One region of the Nonomuraea monospora genome, then DNA from elsewhere that is predicted to be linked to it. Evidence: riboswitches for the same ligand, from Rfam matches in the RefSeq annotation. Region 1 holds a riboswitch; the other holds the start of a gene.
What was found. Region 1 has a riboswitch for S-adenosylmethionine ahead of thrC (threonine synthase). Riboswitches for the same ligand answer to the same signal wherever they lie in the genome.
Positions count from the first base shown of each region.

Region 2: another riboswitch for S-adenosylmethionine. It lies ahead of ABD331_RS28790 (aminotransferase class V-fold PLP-dependent enzyme); the one in region 1 lies ahead of thrC (threonine synthase).

Region 1 is NZ_BAAAQX010000067.1:30,663-37,824, reverse strand. Features, by position in the region: gene ABD331_RS58610 (cold-shock protein) at 238-438, opposite strand; gene ABD331_RS58605 (MoaD/ThiS family protein) at 682-957, opposite strand; gene thrC (threonine synthase) at 982-2,217, opposite strand; SAM riboswitch class I at 2,231-2,373, opposite strand; gene ABD331_RS58595 (RNA polymerase sigma factor) at 2,453-3,007, opposite strand; gene ABD331_RS58590 (alpha,alpha-trehalose-phosphate synthase (UDP-forming)) at 3,039-4,463, shown strand; gene ABD331_RS58585 (MFS transporter) at 4,506-5,678, shown strand; gene ABD331_RS58580 (hypothetical protein) at 5,700-6,278, opposite strand; gene otsB (trehalose-phosphatase) at 6,337-7,107, opposite strand; gene ABD331_RS58570 (DUF3263 domain-containing protein) at 7,147-7,162, opposite strand, start outside.
Region 2 is NZ_BAAAQX010000016.1:38,357-45,518, reverse strand. Features, by position in the region: gene ABD331_RS28800 (cytochrome P450) at 77-1,240, opposite strand; gene ABD331_RS28795 (TerC family protein) at 1,270-2,013, opposite strand; SAM riboswitch class IV at 2,136-2,251, shown strand; gene ABD331_RS28790 (aminotransferase class V-fold PLP-dependent enzyme) at 2,297-3,598, shown strand; gene ABD331_RS28785 (DoxX family protein) at 3,635-4,366, opposite strand; gene ABD331_RS28780 (NADH-quinone oxidoreductase subunit D) at 4,490-5,635, shown strand; gene ABD331_RS28775 (acyltransferase family protein) at 5,632-6,759, shown strand; gene ABD331_RS28770 (hypothetical protein) at 6,752-6,937, shown strand; gene ABD331_RS28765 (DUF3180 domain-containing protein) at 6,981-7,162, opposite strand, start outside.

The DNA of each region.
Region 1 (7,162 bases):
CGTCGTCTCGATCCGGATGTTGGCACTCTGCTGCACAGAGTGCCAACGAACTGTTTAGCACTCTACCCTGCCGAGTGCAAGCGAGCACCACCACGCCCGGCATTCCCGCCCAGGTCAGTCAGTCGGTGCGGCGAGCCGCCTGGCGGCTCGCCGCACGCGAGTCGGCGAAAGAGAGGTGACGGCTCGCGCGGACTGCGTTGCCGCGCGATCCCGCCCGGTGCATACCAGCTTGGACGTTCAGACCGCGCGGACGGACTCCGCCTGCGGCCCCTTCTGGCCCTGCGTGATCTCGAACTCGACACGCTGCCCCTGTTCGAGAGAGCGGTACCCGTCCATCATGATCGCTGAGTAATGGACGAATACATCCTTTCCACCGTCTACCGCGATGAAGCCGTAGCCCTTGTCCGCGTTGAACCACTTGACGGTGCCCTGCGCCACTTCCGACTCCTCTTACTGGTCTCCCAGATCTCGCCCATTCCTCCGCGGGACCTGTAATCGTATGACTTAACGGAAAAGCAGCCAGACGATCGCCCTCGACCATACCTGTGGCAAGGGGTTTGGCAACAGAGTCAATCCGCAAACTGCCTATTTCCTCGCAGCCCAGGTCGTTCAACGTTGAATTGGCCGGGAAAAGGAGAAGGCGCCCACTAGGGGCGCCTTCAAGAGCAGGGTGCGGGAGGCTCAGCCGCCGGCAACCGCCGGGATGATGGAGATCTGAGTGCCCTCAGGGGCTGGAGTGTCGAGCCCTTCGGCGAAACGGACGTCCTCTTCCCCAACGTAAACGTTGACGAAACGACGAATCTTGCCCGATTCATCCAGAATTCTCGCGCCGATCCCCGGGTAGTCGGAGTCGAGCTTGGCGAGCACGTCACGAAGAGTCGCGCCTTCGCCACTGACCTCCGCGTTCCCCCCGGTGTACGTGCGCAGAATGGTGGGAATCCGCACAGAAACGCTCATGGTTCTAATCGCCTTTCCTGGTTGTCAGACAGTCGCGCGGAACGCGTCGAGAGAGGGCTTGATCACGGCCGTGGGCTCCACGGACTCGCCGGAGAGCACGTCGAGCGTCTTGAGGCCGTCACCGGTGTTGAGCACCACGGTCTCCGCCTCGGGGTCGAGCCGCCCGCTCTCCACCAGCTTCTTCAGCACGCCGACGGTGACGCCGCCGGCGGTCTCGGCGAAGATGCCCTCCGTCGAGGCCAGCAGCTTCATCGCGGCCACGATCTCGGCGTCCGTGACGTCCTCGACGCCACCTCCGGTGCGCCTGGCGATGTCCAGCACGTACGGCCCGTCGGCGGGGTTGCCGATGGCCAGCGACTTGGCGATGGTGTCGGGCTTGACCGGCTGGACGACGTCGTGCCCGGCCTTGTAGGCCGTGGACACCGGCGAGCAGCCGGCGGCCTGGGCCCCGAAGACCTTGTACGGGGTGTCCTCGACCAGGCCCAGCTTGATGAGCTCCTTGAAGCCCTTGTCGATCTTCGTGAGCTGCGAGCCTGAGGCGATGGGGATGATGATCTGCTCGGGCAGCCGCCAGCCGAGCTGCTCGGCGATCTCGTACGCGAGCGTCTTGGAGCCCTCGGCGTAGTAGGGCCGCAGGTTCACGTTGACGAAGCCCCACTTGTCGCCCATCGGGTCGCCGATGAGCTCCGAGCAGAACCGGTTGACCTCGTCGTAGGTGCCGTCGATGCCGATCAGCCGCCCGCCGAACACGCGGGCCATGGCGATCTTGGCCTGCTCCAGGTTGGCCGGGATGAACACGCACGCGTCGAGCCCGGCCCGCGCGGCGGCGGCGGTGACGGCGCCGGCGAGGTTGCCGGTGGAGGAGCAGGAGAGCGTGTGGAAGCCGAAGTTGCGCGCCGCCTCGACGGCCATGGCCACCACCCGGTCCTTGAAGGAGTGGGTGGGGTTGCCCGAGTCGTCCTTCACGTGAAGGGACTTGATGCCGAGGGCGCGGCCGAGGTTTCCGGCCTTGACCAATTTCGTCCAGCCGGGGTTCATATTCGGCTTACTGGCCACGTCGGCGGGGACGGGCAGCAGCGAGCGGTAACGCCAGATGTTGGCAGGGCCAGATTCGATCTGCGCCCGCGTAACGTCACCGAAGTCGTAGGCCGCCTCCAGCGGCCCGAAACACTCCTGACACGCGAAGCTCGGGCCCAGCGGGTAACGGGCGCCGCACTCGCGGCAGGACAGAGCGACGGCAGGACCAAAGTCAAGCGACATGAAGCGAGGCCTTCCCTCATCTTCGCCCACGGCCACCTTGACCGCGAACCGGAATTGGCACCCTTGTCCCGGTCGGCCTCGCCAGGTCGCGAGTCGAAAGCCGGGAGGGTTGCCGGGGCTTCGCAGGGCCGGTCCCTCCACCCCTCTGGATGAGCAATATGCAGTTGTTGAAAAGGACTCTACCCGCTTAAGTGGCCGAAATTAGCAGCCGTCTCAATATGCGAGACAAGCGGTCTCAGCGATAGTCCTCGCCGAGCACACCCTGCACGTATTTGCGTGCCTGATGGATCCGCGACTTGGCCGTGCCCAGCGGGATGTTGAGCTGCTCGGCCACCTCGTTGTAGTCGAGCTGGACGATGTCGCGCAACACCAGCGCCTGCGCCAGGTCGGGTTTGTCGGCCTCCAGCGCCTCCATCGCGTCGAGCAGGTCGAGCCGCGACCCCGCGATCACACTGACCCGCCGCACGTCCGGCTTCTGCATCGGCAACTCGTCGGAGGTCTGCTCCGCCGCCCTGCGCTTCAACGACCGGTACGTGGTGCGCGCGCAGTTGGCCGTCACGATGTGCAGCCACGTGCTGAACCTGGCGCGCCCCTCGAAACGGCCGATATTACGCGCCACCGCCAGCAACGTATCTTGCGAGGCCTCCTCCGCGTCCTGGTGATAGGGGAGGATCCGGGCGCAATGCCGCATCACATCCGGCTCAATCCGCGCGAGAAGCTCGCCAAGTGCGCGATGATCTCCCGCAGCAGCGGAGCGGGCGAGTTCCTCGGTTAGCTCATCAAGCGCCATAGCTGGGATCCTATGATCGAAGGGAGCCGAGATGAACAGCGTGCTGCTGGCCTCGAACAGAGGCCCTGTCTCGTTCACCGTCTCCGACGACGGCGAGCTGACGATGAGACGCGGCGGCGGCGGCCTCGTCTCCGGGCTGTCGGGCGTCGCCAAGGACGACGGGGTGCTGTGGGTCTGCGCCGCGCTGTCCGACGGCGACCGCATCGCGGTCCGCCTGGCCACGGGCGGCCGGATCGACCACGCGGGCTACGACACGGGCCCGCTGCGCATGCTCGACATCCCGCCCGCCACCTTCCACCGCGCCTACAACGCCGTCGCCAACTCCACCCTCTGGTTCGTCAACCATCTGCTCTACGACATCCCCAACTCGCCGAACTTCGGCACCAGGTTCGAACGCGAGTGGGAGTCCTACCGCGACTACAACGGCGCGTTCGCGCTCGCGCTGGCCGAGGAGGCCGGGCACGGCGCCCGGGTGATGGTGCAGGACTACCACCTCACCCTGACCCCCGCCATGCTCCGCGCCGAACGGCCCGACCTGCGCATCGCCCACTTCAGCCACACCCCGTGGGCGCCGCCCGAATACTTCTCCCTGCTGCCCGACGAGGTGGCGGGAGAGGTCCTGGAGGGCATCCTGGGGGCCGATCACGCCGGGTTCCTCACCGACAGGTGGGCGCAGGCGTTCATGGACTGCTGCGAGCGGCTCCTGGGCGCGGAGGCCGACCGGGTGGGGCGCAGCGTCACCTACGAGGGCAGGACGACCCGCATCGGCGTGCACAGCCTCGGCGTCGACGGCGAGGCCCTGTGGCGGCGGGCCTGCGAGCCCGACGTCGAGTCGCACATGACCGCGCTGCGCGAACAGGTCGGCGACCGCAAGCTGATCGTCCGCATCGACCGCACCGAGCTGTCCAAGAACATCGTGCGCGGCCTGATCGCCTACCGCGAGTTCCTCGCCGCCCACCCCGAATGGCACGGCCGCGTCGTGCACCTCGCCTTCGCCTACCCCAGCCGCCACGACCTGCCCGAGTACCGCGAGTACACCGCCTCCGTTCAGCGCTGCGCCCGGCAGATCGAGGACGAGTACGCCACCGAGGACTGGGACCCGCTCATACTCAACGTCAACGACGACTACCCGCGCTCGCTGGCCGCGTACCGGATGGCCGACGTGCTGCTCGTCAACCCCATCCGCGACGGCATGAACCTGGTCGCCAAGGAGGGCCCGATCCTGTCGCCGAGCTGCGCCCTCGTGCTCTCCCGCGAAGCCGGCGCCGCCGCCGAGCTGGGCGCGCACGCCCTCGTCGTCAACCCCTACGACATCAGCGGCACCGCCGCCGCCCTGCACGACGCGCTCGTCATGCCGGAGGACGAGCGCCGCAGCCGCCGCGACAAGCTGCACGCCGCCGCCACCGCCCTGCCGCCGCAGAAGTGGCTCGCGACCCAGCTCGAAGCGCTCACCTAACATGGGAGGGCAAGGTCATACCGATCACCGGGAGGCTGCCGGGTGACCACGGCCCTATCGACCGTCCGTCTGATCAGAGACCGCCCCACCTGGCTCATCTACCTGCAACTCAGCATCTTCGCCACCTTCGTCTACGGCCTGAGCGCCGCCCTGCCGCTGCTGCGCGCCGACCAGGGCACCTCCGCCACCGTCGCGGGCCTGCACGGCACCGCCATGGCCGCCGGCACGATCACGGCCGGGCTCCTGCTCCCCCTGCTCACCCGCAGGTACGGGCGGCGGGCGACGAGCTGGATCGGCGTGGCGGGGATGAACGCCGGGATGCTCACCGTCTTCGCCGCCGGGTCCCTGCCGCTGACCCTGCTGGGGTACGGCGTGGCCGGGGGCTTCGGGTCGGTCATGCTCTACACCGCCATGGCCGCGCTCTCCGACCACCACGGGGCCGCCGGGGCCGCGGCGCTGAGTGAGGCCAACGCGGTCGCGGTGGTGGCGGGGATCGTGATGACGTTCGGGCTCAGCGTGGTGGCGCAGAGCGTGCTGGGATGGCGGGCCGCGCTGTTGTTCACGCCGGTGCTGAGCGTGTTGCTGGTGGTCTCCATGGGACGCGCATGGCCGCGCCACAGGGAACCTGCGAGCCCCGCCGTCACGAGGCCGTCGGGTCCGGTGAGCGGGGTGGGGTGGCGGTTCCACCTGGCCGGTCTGGTGCTGTTCTGCTGCGTCGCGCTGGAGTTCACCTTCAACCTGTGGGCCGCCGACCTCCTGGCCACCAGCACGGGCCTGTCCACGGCCGCCGCCGCCACCGGGCTGACGGCGTTCGTGGCGGGCCTGGCGGCGGGCCGGTTCGCGGGGGCGCAACTCGCGCTGCGTTTACCGCCGGCGCCGCTGTTCGCGGGCGCGCTGGGCCTGACGCTCGCCGGCTGGCTGGTGTTCTGGCTGAGCGGCCAGCCGGTGCTGTCGTACGCCGGGCTGGTGATCTGCGGGCTGGGCGCGGCCCTGCACTTCCCGCTCGCGATGACCGCGCTGATCGCCGGTTCGGGCGACCGCGCCGACCTGGCGGCGGCGGCCTCGCCCATCTGGGCGGGCGCCGCCATGGCGGCCGGGCCGCTGGCGCTCGGCGCGCTGGCCGACGGCTTCGGCACCCGGACCGCGTTCCTGATGGTGCCCGCGCTCATCGGTCTCGCGATCGCGGGCGTGCTCGTGACCGGCCGCCGCACGTAAGCCAGGACACTGCTCGTGCGGCTACGTCCAGTCGGCGTGCTTGAGCGTGTCGGCCAGCCCCGGCGTGTTCCACTGGTCCACCACCAGCAGCTTCGTCTTCGGCAGGTACCACTCCCGCTGCGTGAACCGCGTGTGCACCTTGCTGCTGGAGTAGGAGACGCACTTGGCCTGCCACGCGTTGTAGGCCGCCTTGTGCCCCGGCCCGACCTGCCGCAGCCCCCGGCTGACCTTGGGCCCGACGACCTCGCCCCACTTGTCGTTGAACGGGCAGGGCTGCACGTCGCTGGCCGTGTAGAAGGGCCGCTTGCCGGTGTACGGCCCGAAGCCCTCGGCGCCGATCTTGAGGTACTTCGGCCCGAGGAGGTAGAACGAGTCGCACTCCGGCGTGCTCCACCCCCGGGCCTTGCGGCACTTGCCGGTGACCACCTGGACGGCGTCGGCGCCGAACCGGTGCACCACCCACGTGATCGGGACGTACAGCGTCATGCCCCTGAAGGTGAGCTGCTGGGCGGGAGCGGCGGCGGCGGGCAGCGAGGAGGACAGGAGGGTGGCCGCGGCCACGCCACTGGCGGCCACGACGGCGAGGAAACGCTTGTGCATGCCGCCGACCCTAGGGATCACGACTTGCAGACCAGTCACCAACGACTGAAAGCGGCGCTCACGTACGGGTGAAGGCGGAGGCCAGCTCGGCGAGCAGCGCCACCACACCCTCGGGCCCGTCCACCACGATGTCGGCCCGCTCCGCGAGCGCGGTGACCTCGGTGGAGCCGCTGCACACGGTCACGCCGGGCAGCCCGGAGTCGCGTACGGCGTCGAAAGCGGCGAGATCGCCGAGATCGTCCCCGACGAACATGACGGACCTCGCCGCCCGCTCCGCCAGGAACAGGCTCAGCGCGTGCCCCTTGTCCATGCCGGGCGGACGCAGCTCCAGCACCATCCGGCCGGGCTCCAGCACCAGGTCGTGCTTGGCGGCCAGCTCGGCCAGCGGCTCGCGCAGCTTCTCCAGCGCGCCCTCCGGGTCGGGGCTGCGCCTGGTGTGGACGGCCACGGCCCGGCCCTTGTCCTCGATGGCCACCTCGCGCAGGCCGAGCGAGTCGAGCAGCAGCGGCAACTCGGCCTCGGCCCTCGGCACGCCCGGCGGGGGCGGGGGCGCGGAGATCCGCCCGCCCTCCCAGCGTTCGAAACCGTAGTGCCCGAGCACGACCAGCCCCGGCACGTCGGCCAGGCCCGGCCCGAGCTCCAGTGCGGTGGCCGCGGGCCTCCCGGTCACGATGGCCACCGCGAGGACGTGGGCGCCCAGGTCGGCGAGTACCTCGGGCGCTTTCGGGTGGATCACGGCCTTGGCGGGGTCGGGCACGATCGGCGACAAGGTGCCGTCGAAGTCGAGCCCGATCACGGCGCCTGCCGGATCACTGAGAATCGCTTCCATTCCAGGGATGTTCTTCACGCGCCTGCCGTACCCAGCGGGTCAGGGGCGCATGCCA
Region 2 (7,162 bases), on a different contig from region 1:
GCGATCGCACCTCGTCTCAGGCGGTCGCGCCTCGTCTCAGGCGGTCGCGCCTCGCTTCCGGCTGTCGCGCCTCGGGTCAGGCGGTCGCCGTGAGTTCCAGTGCTTCCAAGCCCCGGATCACGTAGCCGGGCTTCCACGACGGCTCCTCGCGCAGTTCCAGCGTGGCCGCCCGGTCCAGCAACGCGCCGAACGACTCCAGCAGCTCGATCCTGGCCAGCGGCGCGCCCAGGCAGAAGTGGATCCCGGCGCCGAAGGAGATGTGCGGGTTGTCGGCGCGGCCCACGTCGAGCCGGTCCGGGTCCTCGAACACGGCGGGGTCCCGGTTCGCCGAGCCGAACAGCAGCGCCACCTCCGCCCCGCGCGGGATGCGCACGCCGTGCACCTCGACGTCCTCCAGCACCCACCGCTCGAACATCTGCAGCGGCGTGTCCCACCGCATCAGCTCCTCGACGGCGGTGGGCAGCAGGGACCGGTCGGCGCGCAGCCTGGCCAGCTCGCCGGGGTTCCTGAACAGGGACCACCAGCCGTTGCCCGTCACGTTCACGGTGGCCTCGTGGCCGGCGTTGAGCAGCAGGACGCAGGTGCCGACCAGCTCGTCCTCGGTCAGCTCGTCGATCTGGGCGAGGGCGCTGACGAGGTCGTCGCCTGGACTCCTGCGGCGCCTGGCGGCCAGGGCCTTGAGGTAGCCGGAGAACTCCGAGGCCGCGCGGACCGCGGTGTGCTGGGCGTCGGGCGACGGGTTGAGCTCGTACATGCCGCAGATGTCGGCGGACCAGGGGCGCAGCAGGTGGCGGTCCTGGTCGGGGATGCCGAGCATCTCGGCGATGACGGTGACGGGCAGCGGCTCGGCCACCTCGGCGATCAGGTCGCCGCCGCCTTTCTCCACGTACGCGTCCACGAGGCTCCCGGCGACGGCCCGGACGCGGGGACGCAGCGACTCGACCATGCGCGGGGTGAACGCCTTGGAGACCAGCCGGCGCAGCCTGGTGTGCACCGGCGGCTCCACGTCCAGCATGCCCGCTCTGATCACGCGCCAGAACGGCTCCTGGAACTCCGGCTCCGGCGGCTTGCCGAACTCCTCGTGGGTGGCCACGTGCAGGTAGGAGCGGCCCAGCCGGCGGTCTCTGAGCAGCGCGTTCACGTCGGCGTGCCGCGCGATGAGCCACTGGCCCGTCGGCTCGAAGTAGCTGACGGGCGCCTGGCGTCTCAGCTCGTCGTAGACCCGGTAGGGATAAGCCACAAAATCCGGATTCCAAGGATCAAAGCCCACTATTCCATCTTAGGAGCGGCTTCCTCCTGCTTCGTGTGCCTGCTCCGCATCCGGATGTTGAGCAGCTCCACGATGACGGAGAACGCCATCGCGAAGTAGATGAAGCCCTTGTTGATGTGCTGCTCCAGGCCCTCCGCCACGAGCACCACGCCGATCAGCACCAGGAACGCCAGCGCCAGCATCTTGATGCTCGGGTGGCTCTCCACGAACCTGCTGATCGGCCCGGAGGCGAACAGCATCACCAGCACGGACACCACGACGGCCGCGACCATCACGCCGATGTTGTTCACCATGCCGACGGCGGTGATCACGGAGTCCAGCGAGAACACGATGTCCAGCACCATGATCTGCAGGATCACCGAGCTGAAGGAGGCCGCGGCCGCCTGCTTGCCGTCCTTGCCGGTGGGGCCCTCCATGGCGTGGTGGATCTCCGTGACGCTCTTGCCCAGCAGGAACAGGCCGCCGAGCAGCAGGATCAGATCTCGTCCCGAGATCTCGTGGCCGAGGACGGTGAACAGCGGTTCGGTGAGCTGGACCACCCACGACAGGCCGAGCAGCAGGAGCAGCCGGCTGATCAGGGCGGCGGCCAGGCCGAGCACCCGCGCCCGGTCCCGCTGCTCAGGGGGCAGTTTGCCGGCCAGGATGGAGATGAAGATGATGTTGTCGATCCCGAGGACGATCTCCAGGGCGACAAGGGTGAAGAAGCCGATCCAGATGTTCGGGTCGGTCACCCAATCCAACATCTGCTCACCTCCATGACTCAGGGGGACATTTCAGGGGGTTTCCCGATAGCAACGAGTCACGGGTGGCATTAGTTCGCGGTCTTGCGTTTCATGCCCGGCTGTCGGTTATAGTTCACCACGTAGGTCATGAGTGCCAGCGACAAGCCCCGGCTAGCTGGCCGGCAACCCTCGCGTCCGCGGCGGGGTGCCCCGGGTGAAGACCTGGTCCGCCACGAGGTGTGGCGGGCAAGCGCGGGCTCCGTGGCTGCTCCCAGGGGTCCGATGACCCTTCAGGAGGCATGCCGTGTCCACGCTGACGATCTTCGACTCCGCCCGTGACGCCGCCGAGACCGCTCCCGCCGTCTCGACGAGCCGGCCGATCCCCGCCGTGCTCGGCGCCGACCTGGAGGTGCCCGTCAAGGGCGGCAGGCTCGTCGGGTACGCCAACCTGGACTACGCGGCCAGCGCCCCCTGTCTGGAGCCGGTCAGCGCCGCCGTCGCCGCCGCGCTCCCGGCCTACTCCAGCGTCCACCGCGGCGCCGGCTACGCCTCGCAGCTCACCACCGCCAGGTACGAGCAGGCCCGCCACACGGTCAGGGCGTTCGTCGGCGCCCGCCCCGACGACGCCGTGATCTTCACCCGCAACACCACCGACGCCACGAACCTGCTGGCCGGCTGCCTGCCCGCGGGCACCACCACCGTCGTCTTCGACACCGAGCACCACGCCTCCCTGCTGCCCTGGCCCGAGGCCGTCCGGCTGGCGCCGCCCGCCTTCCCCGGCGAGGCCGTGCGCGCCGCCGACGAGGCGCTGGCCGCGATCGACGGGCCGAAGCTGCTCGTCGTCACCGCCGCCTCCAACGTGACCGGCGAGCTGTGGCCGATCGCCGCCCTGGCCCACATCGCGCACCGGCACGGCGCCCGCATCCTGGTGGACGCGGCGCAGCTCGTCCCGCACCGCAAGCTCAACCTGACCGCGCTCGACCTCGACTACGTGGCCTTCTCCGGGCACAAGCTGTACGCGCCGTTCGGCGCCGGCGTGCTGATCGGGCGGCGCGACTGGCTGGCTGAGGGCAAGCCGTACCTCGCGGGCGGGGGCGCGGTGCGCTCCGTCGGCGTCGCCGAGGAGGGCACCGAGTGGCACGACGACCCCGAGCCGCGGCACGAGGCGGGCACCCCGAACGTGCTGGGCGCCATCGCCCTGGCCGCCGCCTGCGACGCGCTGACCGCCACCGGATGGACGGAGCTGGTCGCCGAGGAGGAGCGGCTGATCGCGCGGCTGCGGTCGGGGCTGGCCGCGATCGCGGGCGTACGGGAGCTGTCGCTGTGGGGGGACGATCACCCGCGGGTCGGCATCGTGTCGTTCACCGTGGCCGGGTACACCGCTCGCGAGGTGGCCGAGGCGCTGTCCGGCGAGTACGGCATCGGGGTGCGTGACGGCAAGTTCTGCGCGCACCCGTTCGTGCGGCACCTGCTCGGCAGCGCCGACGGCGGGTGCGAGGACGACACCGCCTCGGCGGTGCGGGCCTCGATCGGGATCGGCAGCACGCAGGAGCACGTGGACCGGCTGATCGAGGCCGTACGCGACCTGGTCTCCCGCCTCGCGTGACTCCGCGGCCTGGCCGCCTGGCACAGCTCGGACGCGTTACCCGTTCGGCGGCCTGCGGTGCTGCGGGGGCTCGTCCGATACGAGGGCGTCGATGTCCCGCATGTCCTCGTCGTTGAGCCTGCCGGAGCCGGAGGTGCTGGGCGCGGTGGGCTGCCTGGGCACCTCGGGCGACTCGCCGGGCGCGTGGGCGGGCGTCGTCGGGCCCCCGGCGGGCGTCGTTCCGGCCAGACCGCCCGCCGTGGTCGTCCCGCCGGGCATGCCGCCTGTCGTGGTCGTCCCGCCGGGCATGCCGCCCGTGGCGGTCGTGCCGCCGGGCCGGTGCGCGGTCAGCTCCTCCTCGGCCGCGCGCCGGTCGGAGCGCCTGCGGAACATGGCGCCGAGAATGCCGTCCAGGCCGATGCGTCCGCCGCCCAGCGCCAGGAACAGCAGGCTGAGCGCGCCGAGCGCCCCGGCCAGCTCCCAGCCGCCCTCGCCGACCATCACCCCCTTGCCGCCGTGCACGAACGCGATGGCGCCGAGCATGTTGATCAGCAACAGCAGCGCCACCGGCCGGACCAGCAAGCCGAGGATCAGGAAGATGCCGCCGACCGTCTCGACGACGGTCGCGAACCCGGCGGCCAGCTCGGGCATCGGGATCCCCATCTCCCTGAAACCCTCTGTGGTGGCGCCCAGCCCGCTCTGCCACTTCTGCCAGCCGTGCGCTACGAAGATCACGCCGGTCGCCACTCGCGCGATCAGTGCCGCGACATCAAAAAGAACTCTCTTCATGGTGTTTTCTCCCCCCGTTCCTGGTATTCCTCCCCATGTCCGGCTTCACGATGCGTTTCCATACGATCTCTTGACCCGGCCCCCCGCTGGATCACCACCGAGGTCGGTGGCAGCATGGCCCGTATGACGGAACGTGTGGTCGGAATCGGCGCGGGCGCGAAAGAGCTGGCCACCGAGGACATGATCCTCAACATCGGCCCGCAGCACCCGTCCACCCACGGCGTGCTGAGGCTGCGGCTGACGCTCGACGGCGAACGCATCGCCACCGCCGAGCCGATCATCGGCTACATGCACCGCGGCGCGGAGAAGCTGTTCGAGGTGCGCGACTACCGCCAGATCATCATGCTGGCCAACCGGCACGACTGGCTGTCCGGCTTCGCCAACGAGCTCGGCGTGGTGCTCGCCACCGAGCGCATGCTGGGCATGGAGCCGCCGGTGCGGGCGGTGTGGGCGCGTACGCTGCTGGCCGAGCTCAACCGGGTGCTCAACCACCTCATGTTCCTCGGCTCCTACCCTCTCGAACTGGGCGCGATGACGCCGCTGTTCTACTCCTTCAACGAGCGCGAGCGCATCCAGGCCGTGATGGAGGAGATCTCCGGCGGGCGCATGCACTACATGTTCAACCGGGTCGGCGGGCTCAAGGAGGACCTGCCGTACGGCTGGCTCGACCGCGTCGAAGCCGCCGTCGGCGAGACCCGCCGCCGCGTCCCCGACATCGAGAACCTCATCCTGCACAACGAGATCTTCGTCGCCCGCACCAAGGGCGTGGGCGTGCTGACGCGCGAGCAGATCATGCAGTACGGCGTCAGCGGCCCCATCTCCCGCGCCTCCGGCGTCGACTTCGACCTGCGCCGCGACGACCCGTACCTGGCCTACCCCGAGCTGCCCGTCAAGGTCGTCACCCGCGGCGGCGGCGACTGCCACGCCCGCTTCGAGGTCCTGCTCGAACAGCTCAAGGTCTCCCTCGACCTGGCCGACGCCTGCGTCGACCGGCTGCGCTCGCTGCCCCCGGGGCCGATCAACCAGCGGCTGCCCAAGGTGCTCAAGGTGCCCGAGGGCCACACGTACGCGTGGACGGAGAACCCGCTCGGCATCAACGGCTACTACCTGGTCTCCAAGGGCGACAAGACGCCGTGGCGGCTCAAGCTGCGCTCGGCCTCCTACAGCAACATCCAGGTGCTGCGCGAGATGCTGCCCGGGCACCTGGTGGCCGACATGGTGGCGATCCTCGGCTCCATGTTCTTCGTGGTCGGTGACATCGACAAGTGAAGGCACCGGAACGCGACAAGTACGTCGACTGGCTGCGGGCGCTCAGCCTGATCGTCGTGGTGGTGTGGCACTGGGCGTTCACGATCCTCGACTGGAAGCCGTACGGCCCCGAGCCCACCAGCCCACTCGGCTTCACCAGCGGGTTGTGGATCCTCACCTGGCTGCTGCAGGTGCTGCCGCTGTTCTTCTACGTCGGCGGCCACGTGCACCTGCTGTCCTGGCACCGGGCCAAGGCGCGCGGCACCGGCATCGGCTCGTTCGTCTGGCGGCGCATCCGCGCGCTGGCGTTACCCGCGCTGTTCCTGTCGGGCGCGTGGATCGCCATCGGGGCGGTGGTGACGTACACGTTCCAGGTCGACTGGATGTGGCGGGTGGTGCTGCTGGTGCTCAGCCCGCTGTGGTTCCTCGGCGTCTACCTGGTGCTGATCGCGCTGCTGCCCGTCGCGCTCTGGCTGCACCAGCGCTACGACGTGCTGGCCCTCATCTGGCTCGGCGGCGCCGCGCTGGTGGTGGACGTGCTGCGCTTCCGCTACGAGGTCGAGTGGGTGGCCTGGCTCAACATGATCATCGTCTGGGGGCTGGCGCACCAGGCCGGGTTCTTCTACGACCGGGTCGTGGTGCTGCCCCGCCGCTACGACATCGCGCTGCTGTGGACCGGGATGTTCGCCCTGGTCGGGCTGGTCTACTCCGGCATCTACCCCGGCTCGATGGTCGGGGTGCCCGGCGACAGGTTCTCCAACATGGCGCCGCCCACGTTCGTCATCGTGGCGCTGCTGCTGTTCCAGATCGGGCTGGTCGAGGTGCTCAGGCCCGCCATGGAGCGGGTGCTCGAACGGCCGCGCTGGCGGCGGCTCAACGACTTCATCAACCGGTACTCGCTGCCGCTGTTCCTCTTCCACACCACCGGGATGGCCATCTCGCTGGGGCTGTCGTGGTGGCTGTTCGGCACGCTGGGCGACCGCATCCCGCCCGACTCCGTGTGGTGGCTGGAGCGGCCGATCGCCGTCATCGGGCCGCTCATCTGCACGGCTCCGGTCATCTACCTCTTCGGACGCCGGCGCACCCCCGTCGGGCAAACGCAGGACAAGGACGTCGGCGGGTCCATAAGCTCGGAGCATGGCTGACATCGCCTTCCGGGCCAACGCCGAGGACGAGCGGATCATTCGTACCGCGCTGCGGGAAGGCGAGCGGCCCAGCGACGTCCTGCGCCGCGCGCTACGCCTGATGCAGCGCGAGATGTGGCACGACCGCCTGGTCTCGGGCACCTTCCGCACCATCGAGGGGCTGCCTGACGAGCACTAGTCGCGGGCGCGGTCTCAGGCCCGCTGGTTGCGGTAGCGGCTCGCTAGTCGCGGGCGCGGTCCTCCGGCTCCTTGGGGATGCGGCAGGAGTGCTCCAGGTACAGCGCCGCGCAGATCAGCACGACACACGACACGAACGACCCCGTCGCGACGAAGAACTCGCCGCGCGGCGTCTCCCGGTCGAGGATCTGCACGGTGTGCAGGGCGAACCCGGCGAACACCCCGC